Regions from separate parts of the Kitasatospora sp. NPDC058046 genome, predicted to be linked through region 2. Evidence: predicted binding sites of a transcription regulator. Region 2 holds the regulator's gene; the other holds the start of a gene.
What was found. The regulator HspR, encoded in region 2, represses chaperone genes until heat shock. The targets are predictions, from matches to a motif close to TTGAGNNNNNNNNNCTCAA.
Positions count from the first base shown of each region.

Region 1: a site for HspR is predicted at 5,719-5,737, ahead of lon (endopeptidase La). Genes of this name have one in related genera too.

Region 1 covers NZ_JBHVRS010000002.1:581,030-592,410, forward strand. Annotated here, with positions in the region: gene ACFVU7_RS06965 (multifunctional oxoglutarate decarboxylase/oxoglutarate dehydrogenase thiamine pyrophosphate-binding subunit/dihydrolipoyllysine-residue succinyltransferase subunit) at 1-1,973, opposite strand, end outside; gene ACFVU7_RS06970 (cell wall metabolism sensor histidine kinase WalK) at 2,207-3,394, opposite strand; gene ACFVU7_RS06975 (response regulator transcription factor) at 3,488-4,225, opposite strand; gene ACFVU7_RS06980 (rhomboid-like protein) at 4,787-5,554, shown strand; gene lon (endopeptidase La) at 5,760-8,159, shown strand; gene ACFVU7_RS06990 (GtrA family protein) at 8,292-8,867, shown strand; gene ACFVU7_RS06995 (ROK family protein) at 8,943-10,103, shown strand; gene ACFVU7_RS07000 (DUF3533 domain-containing protein) at 10,186-11,226, opposite strand; gene ACFVU7_RS07005 (MarR family winged helix-turn-helix transcriptional regulator) at 11,353-11,381, shown strand, end outside.
Region 2 covers NZ_JBHVRS010000013.1:148,740-160,120, forward strand. Annotated here, with positions in the region: gene ACFVU7_RS25315 (LuxR C-terminal-related transcriptional regulator) at 1-91, shown strand, start outside; gene ACFVU7_RS25320 (helix-turn-helix domain-containing protein) at 84-1,061, shown strand; gene ACFVU7_RS25325 (LuxR family transcriptional regulator) at 1,058-2,023, shown strand; gene ACFVU7_RS25330 (LuxR C-terminal-related transcriptional regulator) at 2,016-2,987, shown strand; gene ACFVU7_RS25335 (hypothetical protein) at 2,995-3,612, opposite strand; gene ACFVU7_RS25340 (hypothetical protein) at 3,949-4,107, shown strand; gene ACFVU7_RS25345 (helix-turn-helix domain-containing protein) at 4,189-5,178, opposite strand; gene ACFVU7_RS25350 (heat shock protein transcriptional repressor HspR) at 5,354-5,884, opposite strand; gene dnaJ (molecular chaperone DnaJ) at 5,892-7,055, opposite strand; gene grpE (nucleotide exchange factor GrpE) at 7,202-7,819, opposite strand; gene dnaK (molecular chaperone DnaK) at 7,816-9,657, opposite strand; gene ACFVU7_RS25370 ((Fe-S)-binding protein) at 9,966-11,381, shown strand, end outside.

The DNA of each region.
Region 1 (11,381 bases), on a different contig from region 2:
GCGCGGGCGATGCCCTCGACGACCGGGTCGACCGTCTCCAGGTGGGAGGGGTTCGCGGCGAGCGAGACCTTGATGGTCTCGCCGTCCAGGCCGGTGAAGGTGCCCTCGGAGCCCAGGTGGTACTTGACGTCGCCGGAGCCGTGCATCGACTTCGGGTCGAGGTTGCCCTCGAACTCGCCGAAGATCTTGCCGTACGGCTTGCCGACGATGTTGGCCAGCACGTTCAGGCGGCCGCGGTGGGCCATGCCGATGACGGCCTCGTCGAGGCGGTGCTCGGCGGCGGAGTCGATGGTCGCGTCCAGCAGCGCGATCAGCGACTCACCGCCCTCCAGCGAGAAGCGCTTCTGGCCGACGTACTTGGTCTGCAGGAAGGTCTCGAAGGCCTCGGCCGAGTTCAGGCGGCGGAGGATCCGCAGCTGCTCCTCGCGCTCGGGCTTCGCGTACGGCTTCTCCAGGCGCTCCTGCAGCCACTTGCGCTGCTTCGGGTCCTGGATGTGCATGTACTCGATGCCGACGGTGCGGCAGTACGTGTTGCGCAGCAGGCCGAGGATGTCGCGGAGCTTCATCATCTTCTGGCCGCCGAAGCCGCCGACCGCGAACTCGCGCTCCAAGTCCCACAGGGTGAGGCCGTGGGTGGTGACGTCCAGGTCGGGGTGCTTGCGCTGCTTGTACTCCAGCGGGTCGGTGTCGGCCATGAGGTGGCCGCGGACCCGGTAGGAGTGGATCAGCTCCATGACGCGCGCGGTCTTGTTGACCTCGTCGTCGTGGGTGGTGGCGACGTCGGTGGCCCAGCGGACCGGCTCGTACGGGATCCGCAGCGACTCGAAGATCTCGTCGTAGAAGCCCTTTTCGCCGAGCAGCAGGCGGTGGATCTCGCGCAGGAACTCGCCGGACGCCGCGCCCTGGATGACGCGGTGGTCGTAGGTCGAGGTCAGCGTCATGATCTTGGAGACGCCCAGCCGGGACAGGGTCTCCGGGGCGGAGCCCTGGAACTCGGCCGGGTACTCCATGGCGCCGACGCCGACGATGGTGCCCTGGTTCTGCATCAGGCGCGGCACGGAGTGCACGGTGCCGATGCCGCCGGGGTTGGTCAGCGAGACCGTGACGCCGGTGAAGTCGTCCATGGTCAGCTTGTTGGCGCGGGCCCGGCGGACGATGTCCTCGTAGGCCTGCCAGAAGCCGAAGAAGTCGAGCGTCTCGGCCTTCTTGATGGCCGCGACGACCAGCTGGCGGTCGCCGTTCGGCTTGACCAGGTCGATGGCCAGGCCGAGGTTGACGTGCTCCGGCTTGACCAGGAAGGCCTTGCCGTTCTCCACCTTGTAGCTGTAGTTCATGCCCGGGGCGGCCTTGATGGCCTGGACCAGGGCGTAGCCGATCAGGTGGGTGAAGGAGACCTTGCCGCCGCGGGCGCGCTGCAGGTGGTTGTTGATGACGATGCGGTTGTCGATCAACAGCTTCGCCGGCACGGCGCGGACCGAGGTCGCGGTCGGCACCTCCAGCGAGGCGTCCATGTTGGTGGCGACGGCCTTGGCCGGGCCGCGGAGCTGGATCAGCTCGGGGCCGGCGGCGGCAGCGGGCTCGGCCGGCGCCGGGGCGGCGGCCTTGGGGGCCGGGGGCGCGGCGGGCGCGGCGGCGAGCGGAGCCGGGGCGGCGGCCGGAGCCGGAGCCGGGGCGGCCGGCGCCGGAGCGGCCGGAGCCGGAGCGGCGGCGGGCGCGGCCGGAGCAGCGGCTGCGACGGCGGGCGCGGGGGCAGCGGCAGGGGTCGGCGCGGGGCCGGCCTGGGTCGCGGCCTGGGTCACTGGGGTCACCTCGGTACCGGGCTTGTAGTCGGCGAAAAAGTCCCACCAGGCTCGGTCGACCGAGTTCGGGTCCTGGAGGTACTGCTGGTAGATCTCGTCGACGAGCCACTCATTGGGGCCGAAGCCAGTGGAGCTTGCCGAGCTGTTGGGGGTTTCAGGGGACTGTGGCGACACGGCGGCAACCGCCCTCTTCCGCTTCCTTTTGGGATGTTTGGACAGCGGGGATTAAGGCTACGCCCCTGACCAGTGATCGCGCAGTCCCCGGGGCCCAGGCGTCGCCCAGATCACAGTGCTGACCTGCACTTTGGCTGAAAAAGTGCGTTAGAAAGCCGTATCTGAGGGGAACCGATCAGCGCCGAACAGGGGGCATACCGGGGCCAAAGCGGACAAAAACCCGGCCAAATCCTCTAACGATCTTCGTAGACCGCTGTGTCGGATCTGTGACAAATGTCCCGACCGTCGCTCTGACGCCGTGCGGGCAGCCGGACCTCGATCCGGCAGCCGCGCGGGGACTCGGCCACCGCGATCCGTCCGCCGTGCAGGTCCACCGCCCAGCGGGCGATGGCCAGGCCCAGTCCGGTGCCGCCGTCCGAGCCCGGTCCGGCGGCGGTCGCGGTGCCGCTGCGGCTGAACCGCTCGAAGACCCGGGAGCGGTCGGCCGGCGGGATGCCGGGGCCCTCGTCCTCGACCTCCAGCAGCAGGCCGCCCTCCTCGCCCTCCGGCCTCGCCCGCACCGTCACGGTGCCGCCGGGCGGGGAGTGCTTGCAGGCGTTGTCGACCAGGTTGGCGACCACCTGGTGGAGCCGTTCCGGGTCCGCCACGCCGGTCAGGCCGGTCGGGCTGACCTCCAGGGCCAGCCGGACGTCCCCGCGCCGGGAGAAGGCGCCGCCGGCCGTCGCGCCGTCCACGGTGACCCCGCGCAGCACGCCGTCCAGGAACTCGCGCACCTCGAAGGGGCGGGCGTCCAGGGCGACCACGCCGTCGTCGATCTTGGAGAGGTCGAGCAGGTGGGTGACCAGGCGGCCGAGCCGCTCGGTCTGCTCCAGGGCCGCCCCCAGGGTGGCCGGATTGGGCTGGACGACGCCGTCCACCACGTTCTCCAGGACGGCGCGCAGCGCGGCGATCGGTGTGCGCAGTTCGTGCGAGACGTTGGCGACCAGCTCGCGGCGGTGCCGGTCGGCGGCCTGGAGGTCGGCGGCCATGGCGTTGAAGGCGGCCGCCAGCTCGCCGATCTCGTCGCGAGAGTTCACCTCGACCCGGCGGCTGTAGTCGCCGGAGGCCATCGCGCGGGCGGCGGCCGTCATCTCGCGCAGGGGGGCGGTCAGCCCGTGCGCGAGGAACTGCATGAAGAGCAGTGAGGCGATCATGGAGAAGACCATGATGATCCGGATCTGCGTCTCGGACCGGATCGCCACGACCACCATCCCGGTGGCCAGGCACACGGAGACGATCACGAGCAGGGTGAGCTTGCCCTTGATCGAGCGGACCGGGTCGAGCGGCCGGATGTCGGCCCAGACCCGGCGGGCGGCACGGGCGGCCAGGTTCTGCGGCCGCGTGTCGGCGGATTCCCCGTTGCGTTGCTGTGGAAAGGTCATCGGTTCCTTGTGGTCCCCGCGGTGTCGGCCCGCGTGGTGGCACGGCGTCGTCCGGGCTGCGGGCCCCCCGGTGGCCCGTCGCCCTGGGAGGCCCTAGGAGAGCGGGGCCTCCAGCGCGTATCCGACACCGTGGACGGTGCGGATCCAGCTGGCGCCGATCTTCCGGCGCAGCGCCTTGACGTGGCTGTCCACCGTGCGGGTGCCGGAGGCGTCGGTCCAGTCCCAGACCTCGGCCAGCAGCTGCTCGCGGGTGAGCACGGCGCGCGGCTGGGCGGCCAGGCAGGCGAGCAGGTCGAACTCGGTCGGCGTCAGGTGGACGTCGCCCGAGGCCAGCCGGACCCGGCGCTGCACGTGGTCGATCTCCAGCTCGCCGAACCGCAGGCTGCCCAGCGCGGGCGTGCGGGCGGCCTGCTGGGCGCGCTCGACGCGGCGCAGCAGGACGTTGACGCGGGCGGCCAGTTCGCGCATCGAGAACGGCTTGGTCATGTAGTCGTCCGCGCCGACACCGAGGCCGACCAGCAGGTCCGTCTCGTCGTCGCGGGCGGTCAGCATCAGCACCGGCACCGGGCGCTGGGCCTGGATCCGGCGGCACACCTCCAGGCCGTCGAAGCCGGGCAGCATGATGTCGAGGACCACCAGGTCCGGCTGCCAGGTGTGGAAGCCGTCGACCGCGCCGGGGCCGTCGTGGGCCACGGCGACCTTGAAGCCCTCGGCGCCCAGCCGGGCGGCGATCGACTCGGCGATCGTGGGCTCGTCCTCCACCACCAGGACTCTGCGCTGGCTGCTCACAGTGCCGCCGGCGTTGTGGTTGTCCTGCTGAATCTCTGTCACGGTCACGCCACCGCCCCCAGGGCTGCGGGCCGGCCACCTGTGGGGATGGCGGGGCTCCGCTCGTAGTCTTGTTCCGTCGTGGACTGTGCCGGGTCCGCCGTCCCGTCGCGCGATCGGGAGCCGAGGACGGATGGTCGGCCGCCCACTTCTCCCGCGCACTTCGCAGCGTACGGACAGCGGATGCTTCCCGGCAGGTGGACCGGACGTTTCCGGCCCGTGGGCCGGCTGTCGGGCCGCCCTCGGACCCACTGCACGAGTGGGCACGGGCCGATACCTTACCCGTCGAATTTTCTCTGCGTAACGGTACGTATGCAGTGCAGTTGACGCCAAGTCGCCGGTCAGAGGCCCTGGTGCCCCGTTTATGGGGAGAAGGTCTGGACCAATGTCGGGAATCCGGCGGTCCGCTACGGCGACGGTCTTCACGGGCTTCTTTCAGGTGCCTCTCAGAACCTCGACGTACCGTGGCCAGGTGAGCGCCCGGCCGGGCGGAATCCGCGGCGCGCGCCGGTACGTTGGGCATCCGGCGGGGAGCCGGTGGCTGCGGCGTGGAGCGGAGGCGGCATGGCGGGACTCGGGCGGGGTGCCGACGGGTACGGGAGTGCGGGGGCGCCGTACGGAATGCTCCGCCTCGGGCTGCGCACCGGCGTCCTGGAATGGCTGCTGGAACGGGTGCCGACGCCCCGGAGAACGCCCTTCACGCTCGGGTACCTCGCCGTCGTGGGAGCCACCACGACCTTCGCCCGGCTCGCCGATCCGGAACTCGTCCAGCGTCTGCAGGAGGCCTCCAGTTCGGACGGCCACAACCTGCTCCAGCATCCTTTGCGCGCCCTTGTGCTGAGCGGGTTCTGGGTGGCCGGCGAGGTGTGGATGCCGTACCTGTGGGGATTCGCCCTCACCCTCGCCCCGCTGGAGCGCAGGGTCGGCCCGGCCCGGGCCGCGGCGGTGTTCGCGGCCGGGCATGTCGCGGCGACGCTGCTCTCCCAGGGCGTGGTGATCACCGCGGTGGAGACCGGACGGATGGCGCCCGAGGCGATGGACTACCTGGACATCGGGGTCAGCTACGGCGTGCTCGCCTGCCTGGGCGCGGTGGCCGGGCTGCTCTCCTGGCGCGGGCGGCTGCTCGCGCTGGGCGGCGCCGGGCTGATGATCGCCGAGCAGATCGCCACCGACAAGGACGTGATCACCGGGGTGGGGCACCCGGCCGCGGTGCTGACCGGGGTCGCGCTGTGGCGCTGGCTGCGCCGGGCCGAGCGGCGCCCGCCCCGGCCGCGCCCGGCCGCCGCGACGGCCGCGGGCGGCGCGCCCGCGCGGGTGCGTGCGGCGCGCTGACGCCGTCGCCCGGTCGGACCTCCCCGGACTCGCGGGGCTCCCCGTCGGGACTTTTCGAGGCGTGTCCGGTGCTCTTTTGACGAAGTCGGGTGCCGCGCTTTCCCTGCCGATTCCTGTTCGCTCACGGCGAACAGGGGGCCGGGAACATCCGACGCCCGTAAAGCCTTAGTCAGGTCGACTCAAGTTCACTGACTGGGGAGAGATCATGGCATCGACGTCCACACCGCTCACCCTGCCCGTGCTGCCGCTCGACGACGAGGTCGTCCTGCCGGGCATGGTCGTCCCGCTGGACCTGAAGGACACCGAGGTGCGCGCCGCCGTCGAGGCCGCCCGGGCCGCCGCCACCGGCGCCGGCAAGCCGCAGGTCCTGCTGGTCCCGCGGGTGGACGGCTCGTACGCGGCGGCCGGCACGCTGGCCACCGTGGAGCAGGTCGGCCGGCTGGCCGACGGGGAGCCGGCCGCGCTGGTGCGCGCCGTGCGCCGGGTCCGGATCGGGGTCGGCACCACCGGCCCCGGCGCCGCCCTCTGGGTGGAGACCACGCCGTTCACGGAGTCCTCGGTGGGCACCCCGGTGGCCGGCCGGGCCGCCGAGCTGGTCAAGGAGTACAAGGCGCTGTCCACCCAGTGGCTGCGCAGGCGCGGCGCCTGGCAGATCGTCGACCGGGTGGCGCAGATCGAGGGCGTCGGCGAGCTCGCCGACAACATCGGCTACGCGCCCTTCGCCACCGCCGAGCAGAAGCTCAAGGTGCTGCTGGAGGCCGACCAGGTCGCCCGCCTGGAGTACGCGCTCGCCCTGCTGCGCGACCACCTCGCCGAGGAGGAGGTCAACGACACCATCCGCAAGGACGTCGAGGAGGGCGTGGCCAAGCAGCAGAAGGAGTTCCTGCTCCGCCGCCAGCTGGAGGCCGTCCGCAAGGAGCTGGCCGAGCTGAACGGCGACCCGGCCGACGAGGAGGGCGACTACCGCGCCCGGGTCGAGGCCGCCGACCTGCCGGAGAAGGTCCGCGAGGCCGCGCTCAAGGAGGTCGACAAGCTGGAGCGCTCCTCCGACCAGTCGCCCGAGGGCTCCTGGATCCGCACCTGGCTGGACACCGTCCTGGAGCTGCCCTGGAACGAGCGCACCGAGGACGCGTACGACATCGCCGGCGCCCGCGCGGTGCTGGACGCCGACCACGCCGGCCTGGCCGACGTGAAGGAGCGGATCGTCGAGTACCTGGCCGTCCGCAAGCGCCGGGCCGACCAGGGCCTCGGGCTGATCGGCGGCCGCCGCGGGGGAGCGGTGCTGGCCCTGGTCGGGCCGCCCGGAACGGGAAAGACCTCGCTCGGAGAATCGGTGGCCCGCGCCATGGGCCGGAAGTTCGTCCGGGTCGCGCTCGGCGGCGTCCGGGACGAGGCGGAGATCCGCGGCCACCGGCGCACCTACGTCGGCGCGCTGCCCGGCCGGCTGGTGCGGGCGATCAAGGAGGCCGGCTCGATGAACCCGGTCGTCCTGCTCGACGAGATCGACAAGGTCGGCTCCGACTACCGGGGCGACCCGGCCGCCGCCCTGCTGGAGGTGCTGGACCCGGCGCAGAACCACACCTTCCGGGACCACTACCTGGAGGTCGAGCTCGACCTCTCCGACGTCGTCTTCCTCGCCACCGCCAACGTGCTGGAGTCCATCCCCGGGCCGCTGCTCGACCGGATGGAGCTGGTCCGGCTGGACGGCTACACCGAGGACGAGAAGGTCGTCATCGCCCGCGACCACCTGCTCCCGCGCCAGCTGGAGAAGGCCGGTCTGGGCGGCGGGCAGGTCACCGTGGACGAGCCGGCGCTGCGCAGGCTCGCCGGGGAGTACACCCGGGAGGCGGGCGTCCGCACCCTGGAGCGCTCGATCGCCCGGGTGCTGCGCAAGATCGCCGCACAGGCCGAGCTGGGCGAGCGCGAGCTGCCCGCCGCGGTCGGCGCCGAGGACCTGCGCGCCCTGATCGGCCGGCCGCACCACGTGCCGGAGTCCGCCCAGGAGCCGGCCGAGCGCCGTACCGCCGTCCCCGGCGTGGCCACCGGCCTCGCGGTGACCGGCGCCGGCGGCGACGTCCTCTACATCGAGGCCTCGCTGGCCGACGCCGAGACCGGCGGCACCGGGCTGACCCTCACCGGGCAGCTGGGCGACGTCATGAAGGAGTCCGCGCACATCGCGCTCTCCTACCTGCGCTCGCGCGGCGCCGAGCTGGAGCTGCCGGTCACCTCGCTGCGCGACCGCGGCGTGCACCTGCACATCCCGGCCGGGGCCATCCCCAAGGACGGGCCGAGCGCCGGCATCACCATGACCACGGCGCTGGCCTCGCTGCTCTCCGGGCGCAAGGTGCGCACCGACGTGGCGATGACCGGCGAGGTGTCGCTGACCGGGCGGGTGCTGCCGATCGGCGGGGTGAAGCAGAAGCTGCTCGCCGCCGACCGGGCCGGGGTCACCACGGTGATCATCCCCAGGCGCAACGAGGCCGACCTGGACGACGTCCCGGCCGAGGTGCTGGAGCGGCTCACCGTCCACCCGGTGGCGGACGTCCGGGAGGTGCTGGAGCTGGCGCTGGAGCCGGCCGGGGCCGCGGTGCTGGTCGCCGCCTGACCGGCTCGCCCCGGCCGCCGCTCCGGCCGCCGCCCGGGCCGCCCGAGCGGCGGTCCGGGCGGCCCGTCGGCACCCCGCGGGGCCGCGGCGATCTGCGGGGCCGACGGCACCCCCGCGTGCGAGACTGCGGAGATGCCGTCCCCCACGCAGCGGGCCCTGGCCCGGGTGCCCGCGCGGCTGCGCCCCTTCCTGGTGCGGCACCGCCGGCTGGTGAAGTTCCTGCTGGTCGGGAGCGGCTGCTTCGCGCTCACCACGGTGATCGACTTCGAGCTCAAGTTCACCGTGCTGGAGCACAAGCCGGTGGTCGCGCTGACCGTCGCGACGGTGATCGGCACCGTCGTCTCGTACGTGCTGAACCGCCGCTGGGCCTTCCGGGCCCTGCGGGCCGACGGCCGGCGGCGCGAGGTGCTGGTGTTCGTCCTGGTCAGCGCGGTGGCGATCGCCGTCAACGACGTCCCGCTGGCGGTCTCCCGGTACCTCCTGGACCTGCGCGAGCCGTACGTCGACCCGCTCCGGCAGGAGGTCGCGGACTACCTCAGCGGGATGGTCGTCGGCACCTTCGTGGCGATGCTGTTCCGCTACTGGGCGATCCGGCGGTGGGTCTTCCCGCCCGCCGGGACGGCCCCGGCCGAGCCCGTCCCGGTGCCGACGACGGTGCCCCCGGAACCCGGCTACGCTGCACCCGAGATGCCACGGGATGTGCCGTAAGGACGTAAAAGGGGCGAGGTGAGCCTTGTGCACGAGTCCGACCCCGCCCGGACCGGGCCCGCCAGCCAGCAGGGGATGCGCCGGGCCAACCTGGCCCTGGTGCTCGGGACGATCGCGAGCGGGCCGCGCTCGCGCGCCGAGGTGGCCGCCGGGACGGGGCTGACCAGGGCCGCCGTCTCCTCGCTGGCCGAACAGCTGATCGCCGCCGGCCTGGTGGTCGAGGAGGGCCCCGCCGCGCCCAGCGGCAAGGTCGGCCGCCCCGGCACCGCCCTCGGCCTCAACCCGGCCGGGCCCGGCGGCCTCGGCGCCGAGATCGGCGTGCGGCACCTGGGCGCCTGCGTGGTCGACCTGCGCGGGGAGGTCCGCGGCTGGCGGCGCCGGGAGGTCTCCAACCACGGCCGCGAGCCCGCCGCCGTGATGGCCGACCTCGCCCACCTGCTGCACGAGGCCGTCGCCGAGTCGGGGCTGCGCCCGGCCGCCCTCACCCTGGCCGTGCCCGGGCTGGTCGGCGGCTCCGGCGGGATGCTCCAGCGGGCCGCCAACCTGGGCTGGCAGGACGTCCCGCTGGCCGCCGCCCTGCGCCCCGCGCTGCGGACGGCCGGGGGCGGACTGGCCGACCTGCCGATCGAGGCGGACAACGAGGCCAACCTCGGCGGACTGGCCGAGCGCTGGCTGGGCGAGGGCCCGGAGGACTTCCTGTACGTCTCCGCCGAGGCCGGGGTCGGCGCGGCGATCGTGGTCGGCGGCCGGCTGCTGCGCGGGGCGGGCGGCTTCGCCGGGGAGTTCGGCCACGTGCCGGTCCACCCCGACGGGCCCCGCTGCGCCTGCGGGGCGCACGGCTGCCTGGAGCAGTACGCGGGCGAGGCGGCGGTGCTGCGGGCGGCCGGCCTGACCGGGGCCCTCGGCGACTGGGTGGCCCTGCTCGCCGACCGCGCCGGGGCCGGGGACCCGGCCGCCCTCGCGGCGTTGGCCGGGGCCGGTACGGCGCTCGGCACCGCGGCCGCCGGCGCGGTCAACCTGCTGGACCCGGCCGAGGTGGTGCTGGGCGGCGGCTACGCCCGGCTGGCGCCCTGGCTGCTGCCCGCTATGCGGGCCGAGCTGGCCGCCCGGGTGACGGTGCGGCCCTGGTCGGAGGAGCGGCTGACGGTCTCCCGGCTGGGCCGCCGGGGCCCGCTGCTGGGCGCGGCGGTGCGGGTCGTCCGGGCCGTCGTGGCCGACCCGGGCCCGGTCGGGTAGCGGCGGGCCCCGGCGGCGAACGCGCCCGAGCCCCCGGCCGTGGCGGCCGGGGGCTCGGTGACGATCGGGAGGAGTGCGGGGCTCAGCTCTCGGTGGCGGCCAGTTCGCGGCCGCCGGAGCGCGGGCCGCGCAGCACGGCCAGCAGGGCGACGCCGATGCCGATCAGCGCCCAGACCACCATGACCAGGATCGGCAGCCCCAGGTTGGTGGAGCCGAAGTAGGCGACCGACTTGGTGGCGGTGGTGCCGGCGCCGTTCGGGATCCAGGAGCCGATCGCCCGCCAGAACGGCGGCGTCATCGGTGCCGGGTAGACCCCGCCCGCGCTCGGGTTGCCGAGCACCACGAAGATCAGCACCGCGACGCCGATCCCGAGGATGTCGAACAGGCACTGCAGCGCCATGGTGAACGCGCCGACCGTGAACACCACCAGGGCGCCGATGGCGCTCAGTCCGAGGACCGAGCCCGGCAGGGCGTCGAGCACCGGCCCGGCGATCACCGTGCCGAGGACGCCGGCGCCGACCGAGTACACCGCGAGGACGCCGAGGCGGATCAGCAGGCGGTGGGTGTTGGCCGGCTTGGAGCCCGCGCTGATGCCCAGGATCGAGGCGACCAGGTAGCCGCCGACGCACCAGCCGATCACCAGGTAGAAGGCGGAGAGGCCGTTGGTGTCGCCCTTGGCGAGCGGCACCACGTCGTGGACCTTGACCGTACGGCCCTGGGTCTGGTCGATCGCGGTGGTGATGGACTCGGCGGCCTTGGCGGCGGAGGTGCCGCGGGCGCTGCCGACCAGCAGGGTGTCCTGGGTGGAGGTCGGGTCCACGACCAGTGCGGCGTAGAGCTTCTGGTCCTTGATCAGCTGGGTCGCCGTCTCGGCGTCCGGCGCGGTGCTGGCGCGGACGGCGTCGTTCGGCACCGACTCCAGCGCGCCGACCAGCTTGGGGGCGACCTGCGGCGGGGCGACCACCGCGATGGAGAGGTTCTGCGGGGCGGGCTTGTGCAATGCCCCGATGTAGGAGGTGATGAAGCCGAGCTGGAGCAGCAGCACGCCGATCACGAGCAGTGCCGCGCGCGGGGTGACCGCGCTCTTCAGTTCGGCGATGAAACCCTGCCCCGGGGCTGCCATCCACATCTCCTCGTGTAATGGGGAAAAACGGTACTTCCAGAACCGATACTTCATACCATGAAGTAGTTGGCTTGTCGCACCGGCCGCGCCGGGCCGCCGCCGGCGTCGCTGCGCGATACTGGCGCGGTGAGTGACGAGGAATCCCTGGTGGCGGT
Region 2 (11,381 bases):
CGCCGCCCACATCTCCCGGCTGCGCGACCGCTACGGCGCCCACAGCCTCTTCCACCTCGGCTGGCAGCTCCGCGGAGAACACCATGACTGACACCCCCGCCACCCCGCTCTCCGCCGCCCTCCCGGACGCCGCCGCCCGCGCCCTCTACCTCGCCGTCCTGCGCGAGGGCGGCCGGGTCCGGGCGGCCGAGGTCGGCGCGGAAGACGGGCCTGCGCTCCGACGGCTGGTGGAACTCGGGCTGCTGGTGCCGCAGTTGCAGGACGCGGCGTACAGCGCGGTGGACCCGCGGGCGGCCACGGAGCGGATCGGCACCGAGATCCGCCGACAGAGCGCCCGCCTGCTCGTGGAGGCCGAGCAACTGCCCGAGCTGATGGGCGAACTGACCCGCGCCTACGACGCGACCCCGAAACGGCGGAGCGGCACGGCCGGGGTCCGCTACCTCACGGCGAAGGAGGACATCCGGCACGAACTGGAACTGCTGGCCCAGGAGTTCCCCGACGAGACGATGACCGCCCAGCCCGGCGGCCCCCGTCCCGCCGAACTGCTACCCGACTCCCTCGACCGCGCCCGCCGCGTCCACGAGCGCGGTGGCACCGTGCGCTCGCTCTACGAGGCCTCGGCCAGACTGGACCCGCCGACCGTCCGCTTCGCCGCCGAGGTCGCCCTGCTCGGCTGCACCACCCGGATCCTCGCCGTCCCGTTCACACGCTTCCTGGTCTTCGACCGCACCGTGGCCGTCATCCCGGCCGCTCCCGATCACACCAGCGCCGCCGTGGTCGACGACCCGGCGATGGTGTCCTTCGTGGTGGACACCTTCGAGCAGCTCTGGCAGCGCGCCGAGGGAGTCAACTGGGCTGCCCTGGCCGCCGGTTCCGCCGACTCGCCCAGCCATCAGCAGATCGCCCGACTGCTCGCCCAGGGCCTCACCCAGCGCGCGATCGCCACCCGCCTGGGCCTGGGCGAGCGGACCGTGGCCGGCCACATCGCCCGGCTGCGGGAGCAGTACGACGCCGAGACGCTGTTCCAGCTGGGCTGGCAGATGCGGGGGGAGCGGCTGTGACCGACACCGGATTCGCCCTGCCCGACGACACCGCCCGCGCCCTCTACCTGGCCATCCTGCGCGATGGCGGCCGGATCCGGATCGCGGACGTGGCGGAGGAGGACGCGCAGACCGTCCAGACCCTGATGGACCTGGGGCTGCTGAAGCCGTACGTCCTGGACGGCTCGCTCAGCGCGGTGGACCCGCGCTCGGTCACGGCCCGGATCGGCGCCGACCTGCGGGCGGCCGGCACGCGTCTGCTGACACGGGCCGAAGAACTCCCGGACGTGTTCGGCGACCTCACCGTCGCCTATGACGCGGCGTCCCGCCGCCGCGACCGCTCCGGGAGCACCCGGGTCGTCGAGGGCATGGAGAACATCCGGCACCAGGTCTCCCAACTCTCCGAGGAGCTCCGCCACGAGGCACTCTGCGCCCACCCCGGCGGCGCCCGGCCGGTGGACGCCGCCGACGACACCGTGAACCACGCCCGCCGCTTCCTGGAGACAGGTGGTTCGATCCGCACCCTCTACCAGTCCGCGGCCCGTCTCGACGCCTCGACCGTCCGACTGGCTGCCCGGCTGACCGGGATCGGCTGCCACATCAGGGTCGCGGCGTTCTCGTTCCCCAAGATGCTGATCTTCGACCGCACCGTGGCCGTGGTCGCCGCCGCACCGGGGGTAACCAGCGCGGCCGTCATCGACGACCCGGCCGTGGTCGACTTCCTGGTGCGGACCTTCGAACTGCACTGGCAGGACGCCGAGGGCGTCAACTGGGCCTCCCTGGCATCCGGTTCCAGCGAGCCGTCCGTGCCCGAGCAGGTCGGCCGGCTGCTCGCCCGCGGCCTCACCCAGCGGGCGATCGCCACCCGCCTGGGCCTGGGCGAGCGGACGGTCGCGGCCCACATCGCCCGGCTGCGGGATCAGTACGACGCCGAGACGCTGTTCCAACTGGGCTGGCAGATGCGGGGAGCCCACGATGCTTGACGCCGACCTGCCGGACGCCGCTGCCCGGGAGCTCTACCGGGAGATCCTCAGGGACGGCGGCCGCCTCCGTGTCAGTGAGGTCCGCGCGCAGGACGAAGCGGGGGTCAGGCAGCTCGCCGACCTCGGCTTCCTGGTTCTGCACGCGGCGGACGGCGTCTACAGCGCGATCAACCCCCGGGCCGTGAGCGAGCGTCTGGGCGCCGACCTACGGGAGGAGAGCAGCCGTCTGCTCGCCAGGGCAGCCAGTCTCCCGGATCTGCTGGAGGACCTCACCCAGGCCTACGACGCGGCTCCGCGTCGTAGGGACGTGGCGAGTGGCGTCCGGCAGGTGGCGGGCATGGTGGAGATCCGGCACCTGCTCTCCCAGCTCATCAAGGACTATCCGCACGAGTGCCTGACCGCCCAGCCGGGCAGGTTCCATCCTCCGGCTCAGCGGGAGGACAGCCTCGCGCAGACGTGCCGCTACATCGAGCGCGGTGGCTCGGTGCGCACGATCTACCAACCGCAGGCCAGGCTGGACCGGGATCAGGTCGAGTACGCGGCGGAGACCACGAAGCTCGGTTCGCGGATCCGTGTCCTCGACGCAGCCTTCAGCCGGACCCTCATCTTCGACCGAACCGTTGCCCTGATCCCGGCCGCCCCCGACAACAGGGCCGCTGCGGTGGTGGAGGATCCCGCGACCGTCACGTACCTGGTCGGGGTCTTCGAACAACAGTGGCGGCAGGCGCAGGTCGTGGACTGGGTCGATCTGGCGGCCACGTCGACGGAACCCGCCGCCCACGAGCAGGTCGGGCGGCTGCTCGCCCGCGGCCTCACGCAGCGGGCGATCGCCAGCCGGTTGGGGCTGAGCGAACGCACCGTCGCCGGTCACATCGCCCGGCTGCGTGAGCTGTACGACGCGGAGACGCTGTTCCAGTTGGGCTGGCAGATGCGGGGAGCCCGGGCGGGGGAGCCCGGTGGGTAGTCGCTGCTCAGCCGGTGGCGGCGCCGGTCGGCCAGTAGCCGGGGACGGCGGGCTGCTGCCGGGGGACGTTGAACTGCTCGCCGGGGGCGGTCCAGAAGCCCTCGCGCAGGGAGAGCGCCATGCCGGCCCAGTCGAGCGCGGTCTCGACCGTGTGGTTGAGGGCCTCCTGCGACCAGGTGTCGTCGAAGACCAGCGGGAGGACGGGGGCGACCTGCTCGATGGTGGCGATCAGCGGGTTGTGGGTGATGGCCTCGTCGACCAGGAGGACGATCGGCTTGCGCAGCGCGGACGCCCAGCCGAGCTCCAGGCTCACGCCGGCCGAGAGCGGGGCGCCGACGTAGGCGAACACGAGGTCCGCGGACTGGAGGGCGCGGAAGTCGGAGGGGACGCGGGGCTCCGGCGCGCGGCCGGAGATGGTCCAGGCGTCGCTGTGGTGCGCGCTGTACACGGCGGCGCCGCTGCGGAGGAGGGTGGTGCGGAGCGTCGTCAGCCGCGTCCGGCTGGCGAGGGTCACCACGCTGTCGGCCGGCCCGGTCAGTCGCATCAGCGGGGCGGCCAGGAACACACGTGCACGCCGACCCTCAGGGGCCTGGCTGTCGTGGTGACGCAGGTAGGGCTCGGTCATGTCGACTCCGGGGAAAGGCCGACCGGGGGAGTGTGTGTCGGCGATGCGTTGGCTGTGGACCGTTCTGTGGACTGACGCCACCGATGAACGGTTTAGAATTTGACGGTACATTGGCAAGGTGTGGTGTCCTTGCCGGACCATTGGGAGCGAACTGATCGTCCATCGCGGGGCGGTGGCGCGTCCAGAGTTGGCCTGTGTCATCTGGATGACTGGCAGGGAGATGACGCACATCCCGCCCACCGGCGGCAGGCAGTTGCCACCTCTCGCGCAGTTGTATCTGAGCCGTTATCCTGCTCGATGCTTCTAGTGACGGATCTAGGCAGAGAGAGTGAGGGCGTGACCGAAATGCGCCGATTTGTCTGCAAGATAGTGTTTTCGCTGGCTGTCGTCGCCGCGGTGGTCGGTGCGGGCTCGCTCGCGATCGGCGCCGACTCGCAGGACGGGACCGCCGGCAGGGCTGCCGTTGCCATCGCGGACGACATCTCCTGGCAGTGAACGCGGCAGGCGGGGAGCGTGGTCGCGGGGGCGGAATTCTTTGGTGAATTCGTCGAATGCGGGTGGAAGTAGCCGGGCGGTTCAGTCGACGGAGCCCTGAGTCTTTCGGCCGAGCGCGTACCCGAGTTGGAACAGCGAGTCGACCTTGTAGTCGTCCCGCATTTCGGCGATATGTCTCGCCAGTGTCCGTTCGCTGATTCCCAGGCGCCGTGCGATCACCCGGTGGTTGGTGCCTTCGAGCATTTGGTCGATGATCGTCTGGCGCAGGCGGGACACCACTTGCTGGGGTACCGTCCGGTCGCCCTCGAATTCGAGCGCGCGGCTCCAGTACTGCTCGAACACCTCCTTGGCGAGGTAGTCGACGATGGCCGGGTCGTAGATGAAGGCCGCGAGGCTCATGTCGTCGTCGATCGGGATCACGGCCACTCGCCGGTCCATCACGATGAGTCGAGTGTAGGGCTCGTCGAGGGTCCGGTACTGGCCGCCGGCCTGCGCGAGCGTCGCCACGTAATCCCTGGTCGGCTGGTGGTAACGGGTGCTGGCGTGGTAGATCGTCCGCATCCTGGTACCGCTGCTGAGCGTCTTCAGGTCGTAGGCGATCATCCTGGCGAGGAGGTCCGGTTGGCGGGGGCCGCCAGGCTGGAGCGCCAGGGCCTCCTCGAACCCGGAATCTCTGAACTGCTCCAGTCGTTGCCTGATCAGGGCTTTCCCGCGCACATGCTCTATCGAACCCCCGGAGTTATTCGGGGTGTGGAATTCCCGGGCCAGCTCCTGCAGTTCGGATGGGAAGGACACCGCGCGGGACAGGAGTTCCAGCGCCTGGCGCTGCCAGGAATGGCTGAGACTGGTCGAGAGCTGCGCAGGATCGACGGCCACGAGGAAGTCCGCGTCATCGGCGTCGGGGACGAGAAGTCCGAGCCTCACCAGCTCGTCCCGTGCGGAATCATCGGTGTTGGAATTCGGACCCGACGGCAGACTGCCGTCACCCCGGACGACGGCGAGATACAGCTCGCGTGCTTCCGCCGAGAGGATGGTCGAGCCGGCGGCAAGGGGCTGCTCTCGTCCACTCATTCGTGACTCCTTGCCGTTGCAGTGCTACCTGCGTTCCATCAGCGCTGACGCTGGACGATTTTTAGCATGCCAGATCCATTGGGCCCCGGAGAGGGACGGCGACCGCACTCTCTCACCACACGGCAGCCGCCGGCACCCCCCCGAGAGGAGGGGCCGGCGGCCGGTGGGTGCCCGGTCAGCGCTTGGGGCGCCAGACGACGAGGGCGCTGGACTGCGGAGTGGGGGGCTGGTACGGGACGAGGTCGCGGCGGTAGGAGGCGTGGACGGCGGCCTCGCGCTGCTGGAGGGCGGTGGCGGCGCCTTCCAGGGAGTCGACCAGTTCCGTGACGCGGGACTGGAGGGCGGTGACCTGGTTCTCCAGCTCGATGATCCGCTTGATGCCCGCCAGGTTGATGCCCTCGTCCTGGGAGAGCCGCTGGACCTCGCGCAGCTGCTGGATGTCGCGGGCGGAGTAGCGGCGGCCGCGGCCGGCGGTGCGGTCGGGGCAGACCAGGCCGAGGCGGTCGTACTGGCGCAGGGTCTGCGGGTGCAGGCCGGACAGTTCGGCGGCCACGGAGATGACGTACACCGGGGTGTCCTCGGTGAGGACGTACGGCGGCGGGGACGCGGCGGCGCGGCGGGTGCGGCGGGGGCCGGTGCCGGGCAGGCCTTCGCCGAGGCCGAGGCCGATCGGGGTGTCGGGGTCGATCGGGTTCATCGGGGACATCTGGTCGTCACGCTCCCTTCGCCGCCCGGAAGAGGGCGGCGCGCGGATCGTCGGAGGCGGTGGCCTCGCGGTACTGCTCGAGGGCGTTCAGCGCGTCGCCGGTGACGTGCTGCGGCACCACGACCTCGACGGTGACGAGGAGGTCGCCGCGGGTGCCGTCCTTGCGGGTGGCGCCCTTGCCGCGGGCGCGCATGGTGAGGCCGTTGGCGCTGCCCGGGGGCAGCTTGAGCTTCACGGCGGGGCCGTTCAGCGTGGGCACCTCGATGGTGGCGCCGAGCGTGGCCTCGGGGAAGGTGACCGGCACGGTGACGGTGAGGTTGTCGCCCTTGCGGCCGAAGACGGGGTGGGGGTCGACGTGCACGGTGACGTAGAGGTCGCCGGGCTGTCCGCCGCGCTCGCCCTGTGCGCCCTTGCCCTTGAGCCGGATGCGCTGGTCGGCCTGGACGCCGGCCGGGATGCGGACCTGCATGGTGCGGGCCGAGCTGGCCCGGCCGCTGCCGTGGCAGTCGGTGCACGGGTCGTCGACGATCATGCCCCGGCCGCGGCAGTCCTTGCACGGCTCGGAGAGCGCGAAGGCGCCCTGGCCGCGGCTGACGGTGCCCGCGCCGACGCAGGTCGGGCAGACCCGCGGGGTGGTGCCGGTCTTGGCGCCGGTGCCGTTGCAGCTGCGGCAGGGGGCCTGGCTGGTCATCCGCAGCGGGACGGTCGCGCCGTCCACCGCCTCCTCGAAGGAGAGCGTCACCTCGGTCTCGACGTCGGCGCCGCGCCGGGGCTGGGCCTGCCGGGTGCCGCCGCGGTTGAAGAGGCCGCCGAAGACGTCGCCGATGCCGCCCCCGCTGCCGGCGCCGCCCTGGCTGCCGCTGAAGAGGTCGCCGAAGTCGAAGCTGTAGCTGCCGGTGCCGCCGGGGCCGCCGCCGGCCCGGAAGCCGCCGTTGGCGAAGAGGCTGCGGGCCTCGTCGTACTCCTTGCGGCGCTTCTCGTCGGAGAGGACGTCGTACGCCTCGGAGATGTCCTTGAACCGCTCCTCGGCCTTGGCGTCACCCTTGTTGGCGTCGGGGTGGAACTCGCGCGCGAGCTTGCGGTAGGTCTTCTTGATCTCGGTGGCGGTGGCGTCCTTGGGCACGCCGAGGACCTTGTAGTAGTCCTTCTCGACAAAGTCCTTGCCACTCATGGCGTACGCCACCTCCCGATGTCCATCGTCACTGAGCTGTCAACAGCGGCTGCGAGCACGACTGCTGACAGCGCGCTGCGGAGCCGGCCGCCGTACTGGCCGGCGTACGACTCCGCAGCGCACTGGTTGTCACCCGTCACAGGTTGTCAGCTGTCCGAGCCACCGTCGGACTTGTCCGCGTCGGCGGACTTGGCCTCGGCGTCCGTGGACGCCTGGCTGCCGGGCTGGGGCTCGGCGACGGCCACCATCGCCGGGCGGATGATCCGCTCGCCGATGCGGTAGCCGGGCTGGAGGACCTGGACACAGGTGTCCTCGGTGACGTCCGAGGAGTAGCTGTGCATCAGCGCCTCGTGCATGGTCGGGTCGAAGGGCTCGCCCTCCTTGCCGAACTGCTGCAGGCCCAGCTTGGCGACGACCGTCTCCAGCGACTCGGCGACGGACTTGAAGCCGCCGGTGACCTCGCCGTGCTCGCGGGCGCGGCCGATGTCGTCCAGGACCGGGATCAGCGACTCCAGGATGTTGGAGACGGCGATCTCGCGGACGGTCAGCCGGTCGCGCTCGACCCGCTTGCGGTAGTTCTGGTACTCGGCCTGGAGGCGCTGCAGGTCACCGGTGCGCTCGGCGAGCTCGCGCTTGGCGGCGGCGAGACCCTCCGAACCGGACTCCCCGCTGCCGGCCGCGGCGGCCTCCTCGGCAGCCTTGATCACGGCCTCTTCGGCGGCGGAGTCGTCGCCGGGCTTGCCGCCCTGCGGCTTGTCCGTCATGCCGCACCGCCCTTGGGCTTCTCGTCGTCCACGATCTCGGCGTCGACGACGTCGTCGTCCTTGGCCTGGGCGGAGTCACCGGAGGGGGCGGCACCGGCGGTGGCGTCGGCGTTGGCGTACAGCGCCTGGCCGAGCTTCTGCGCGGTGGTGGAGACCTTCTCCGAGGCCTCGCGGATCTTCGCGATGTCCTCGCCCTTCAGGGCCTCCTTGAGCTCGCCGATGGCGGTCTCGACCTCGGTCTTGACGTCGCCCGGCAGCTTGTCGGCGTTGTCGGCGATGAACTTCTCGGTCGAGTAGACGAGCTGCTCGGCGGAGTTGCGCGTCTCGACGGCCTCGCGGCGCTTGTGGTCGTCCTCGGCGTACTGCTCGGCCTCGCGGCGCATGCGGTCGACCTCGTCCTTCGGCAGCGAGGAGCCGCCGGTGACGGTCATCTTCTGCTCCTTGCCGGTGCCGAGGTCCTTGGCGCCGACGTGCATGATGCCGTTGGCGTCGATGTCGAAGGTGACCTCGATCTGCGGCAGGCCGCGCGGCGCCGGCGGCAGGCCGGTCAGCTCGAACATGCCGAGCTTCTTGTTGTACGCCGCGATCTCGCGCTCGCCCTGGTAGACCTGGATCTGCACGGACGGCTGGTTGTCCTCGGCCGTGGTGAAGATCTCGGAGCGCTTGGTCGGGATCGTGGTGTTGCGCTCGATCAGCTTGGTCATGATGCCGCCCTTGGTCTCGATGCCGAGGGACAGCGGGGTGACGTCGAGCAGCAGGACGTCCTTGACCTCGCCCTTCAGGACACCGGCCTGGAGCGCGGCGCCGATGGCGACGACCTCGTCCGGGTTGACGCCCTTGTTGGCGTCCTGGCCGCCGGTCAGCTCCTTGACGAGCTCGGCGACGGCCGGCATGCGGGTCGAGCCGCCGACGAGGACGACGTGGTCGATCTCGGACAGCGAGATGCCGGCGTCCTTGATGACGTTGTGGAACGGGACCTTGCAGCGCTCCAGCAGGTCCGCGGTCAGCTGCTGGAACTGGGCGCGGGTGAGCTTCTCGTCCAGGTGCAGCGGGCCCTCGGCGGAGGCCGTGATGTACGGCAGGTTGATCGAGGTCTCGGAGGACGAGGACAGCTCGATCTTGGCCTTCTCGGCGGCCTCGCGCAGACGCTGGAGGGCCATCTTGTCCTTGGACAGGTCGACGCCGTGGCCGCCCTGGAAGACCTTGACCAGGTGGTCGACGACGCGCTGGTCCCAGTCGTCGCCACCGAGGTGGTTGTCACCGTTGGTGGCCTTCACCTCGACGACCCCGTCGCCGATCTCCAGCAGGGAGACGTCGAAGGTGCCGCCGCCGAGGTCGAAGACCAGGATGGTCTGGTCGTCCTTGTCCAGGCCGTACGCCAGGGCGGCCGCGGTCGGCTCGTTGACGATGCGCAGGACGTTCAGGCCCGCGATCTCGCCGGCCTCCTTGGTGGCCTGGCGCTCCGAGTCGTTGAAGTACGCCGGGACGGTGATGACGGCGTCGGTGACCGTCTCGCCCAGGTACGCCTCGGCGTCCCGCTTCAGCTTCTGCAGCACGAAGGCCGAGATCTGCTGGGGGTTGAAGTCCTTGCCATCGATGTTGATCTTCCACCCGGTGCCCATGTGGCGCTTGACCGAGCGGATGGTGCGGTCGACGTTGGTGACCGCCTGGCGCTTGGCCACCTCGCCGACGAGGACCTCGCCGTTCTTGGCGAAGGCGACGACGGACGGCGTGGTCCGAGCGCCCTCGGCGTTCGTGATGACGGTGGGCTCGCCACCCTCCAGAACGCTGACGACCGAGTTCGTCGTACCGAGGTCGATGCCGACCGCGCGTGCCATCGTAGATACCTCCACGGAAGAGTTGAGCTTTACAGGCTCAAGGATGCACGACCCGGTGGACGGAGTCAACAGCTATGAGCGCCGCTCGCTCAACTTTGCTGAGCGGTGGGGCGGATCGGGCGCGCCACGCCGGGGCGGGGGTGCGGCCACGTGACTGCCGCCATAGCTTGGGAATCTTCTGGACGACGGTCGGTCACCGGTAATGTCCGGGCCGTCGGCCCGGCAAGTTACCGACCAGTACACTCAGTTCCCAAGACCGTGTAACGCAGAGCCTGCTCAACCGCAAAGCCGCAGGAGACGGAGAGCCGATGCAGCTAGCAGCGATCGTCATCTCGCTGGTCACATTCGTGATCGGCACCGCGCTCGCCGCCCGTGCGGCGCTGTACATCTACAAGGTGGTCCGCACCGGTGCGCCGGACTCCACCCGCTTCGGGCAGCCCGCCCAGCGGGTGAAGACCGTCGCGACCGAGTTCGTCGGCCACACCAGGATGAACCGCTGGGGGATCGTCGGCATCGCCCACTGGTTCGTGGCGGTCGGCTTCTTCAGCCTGGTGCTGACCATCGTCAACGCCTTCGGCCAGCTCTTCGACGCCGACTTCGCGCTGCCGATCATCGGCCACTGGATGATCTGGCAGCTCTTCGTCGAGCTGGTCGGCACCCTGACCACGCTGGGCATCGCCGTCCTGATCGTGATCCGGCTGATGAGCCTGCCGTCCCGGTCCGGCCGCAAGTCCCGGTTCGCCGGCTCGATCGCCTGGCAGGCCTTCTACGTCGAGTACACGATCCTCGGCATCGGCCTGTGCATCCTGATGCTGCGCGGCCTGGAGGGCGCCCTCAACGGCGTCGACTCGTACGGGCCGGAGCACCTGGTCTCGTACCCGCTGGTCTCCGCGCTGGGCGGCCTGTCGCACGGCACGCTGGAGAACCTGATCTACCTGTTCGCGATGCTGAAGATCTGCATCTCGTTCGCGTGGGCGACCACCATCGGCCTCAACCCCTCGATGGGCGTGGCCTGGCACCGCTTCCTCGGCTTCTTCAACATCTACTTCAAGCGCGAGGAGGACGGCGGCACCGCGCTCGGTGCCCTCCGTCCGATGACCTCGGGCGGCCGGCCGATCGACTTCGAGGACCCGGCCGAGGACGCCGTCTTCGGCGTCTCCCAGGTCGAGCACTTCTCCTGGAAGGGCATCCTCGACTTCTCCACCTGCACCGAGTGCGGCCGCTGCCAGTCGCAGTGCCCGGCCTGGAACACCGGCAAGCCGCTCTCGCCGAAGCTGCTGATCATGAGCCTGCGCGAGCACGCCTACGGCAAGGCGCCGTACCTGCTGGCCGGTGGCGGCAAGGACATGGAGGGCGAGGAGCGGGCCACCTCCGAGCAGCTCAAGGACGTCCCGGCGGCCGCCCTGGCCGAGGCCGAGCGCCCGCTGATCGGCACCGCCGAAGAGAACGGCGTCATCGACCCGGACGTGCTGTGGTCCTGCACCACCTGCGGCGCCTGCGTCGAGCAGTGCCCGGTGGACATCGAGCACATCGACCACATCGTCGACATGCGCCGCTACCAGGTGATGATCGAGTCCTCGTTCCCGACCGAGGCCGGGACGATGCTCAAGAACCTGGAGAACAAGGGCAACCCGTGGGGCATGGCCACCAAGGCCCGCCTGGACTGGGTCAAGGAGCTCAAGAAGGAGACCGGCATCGAGGTGCCGGTGATCGGCGAGGACATC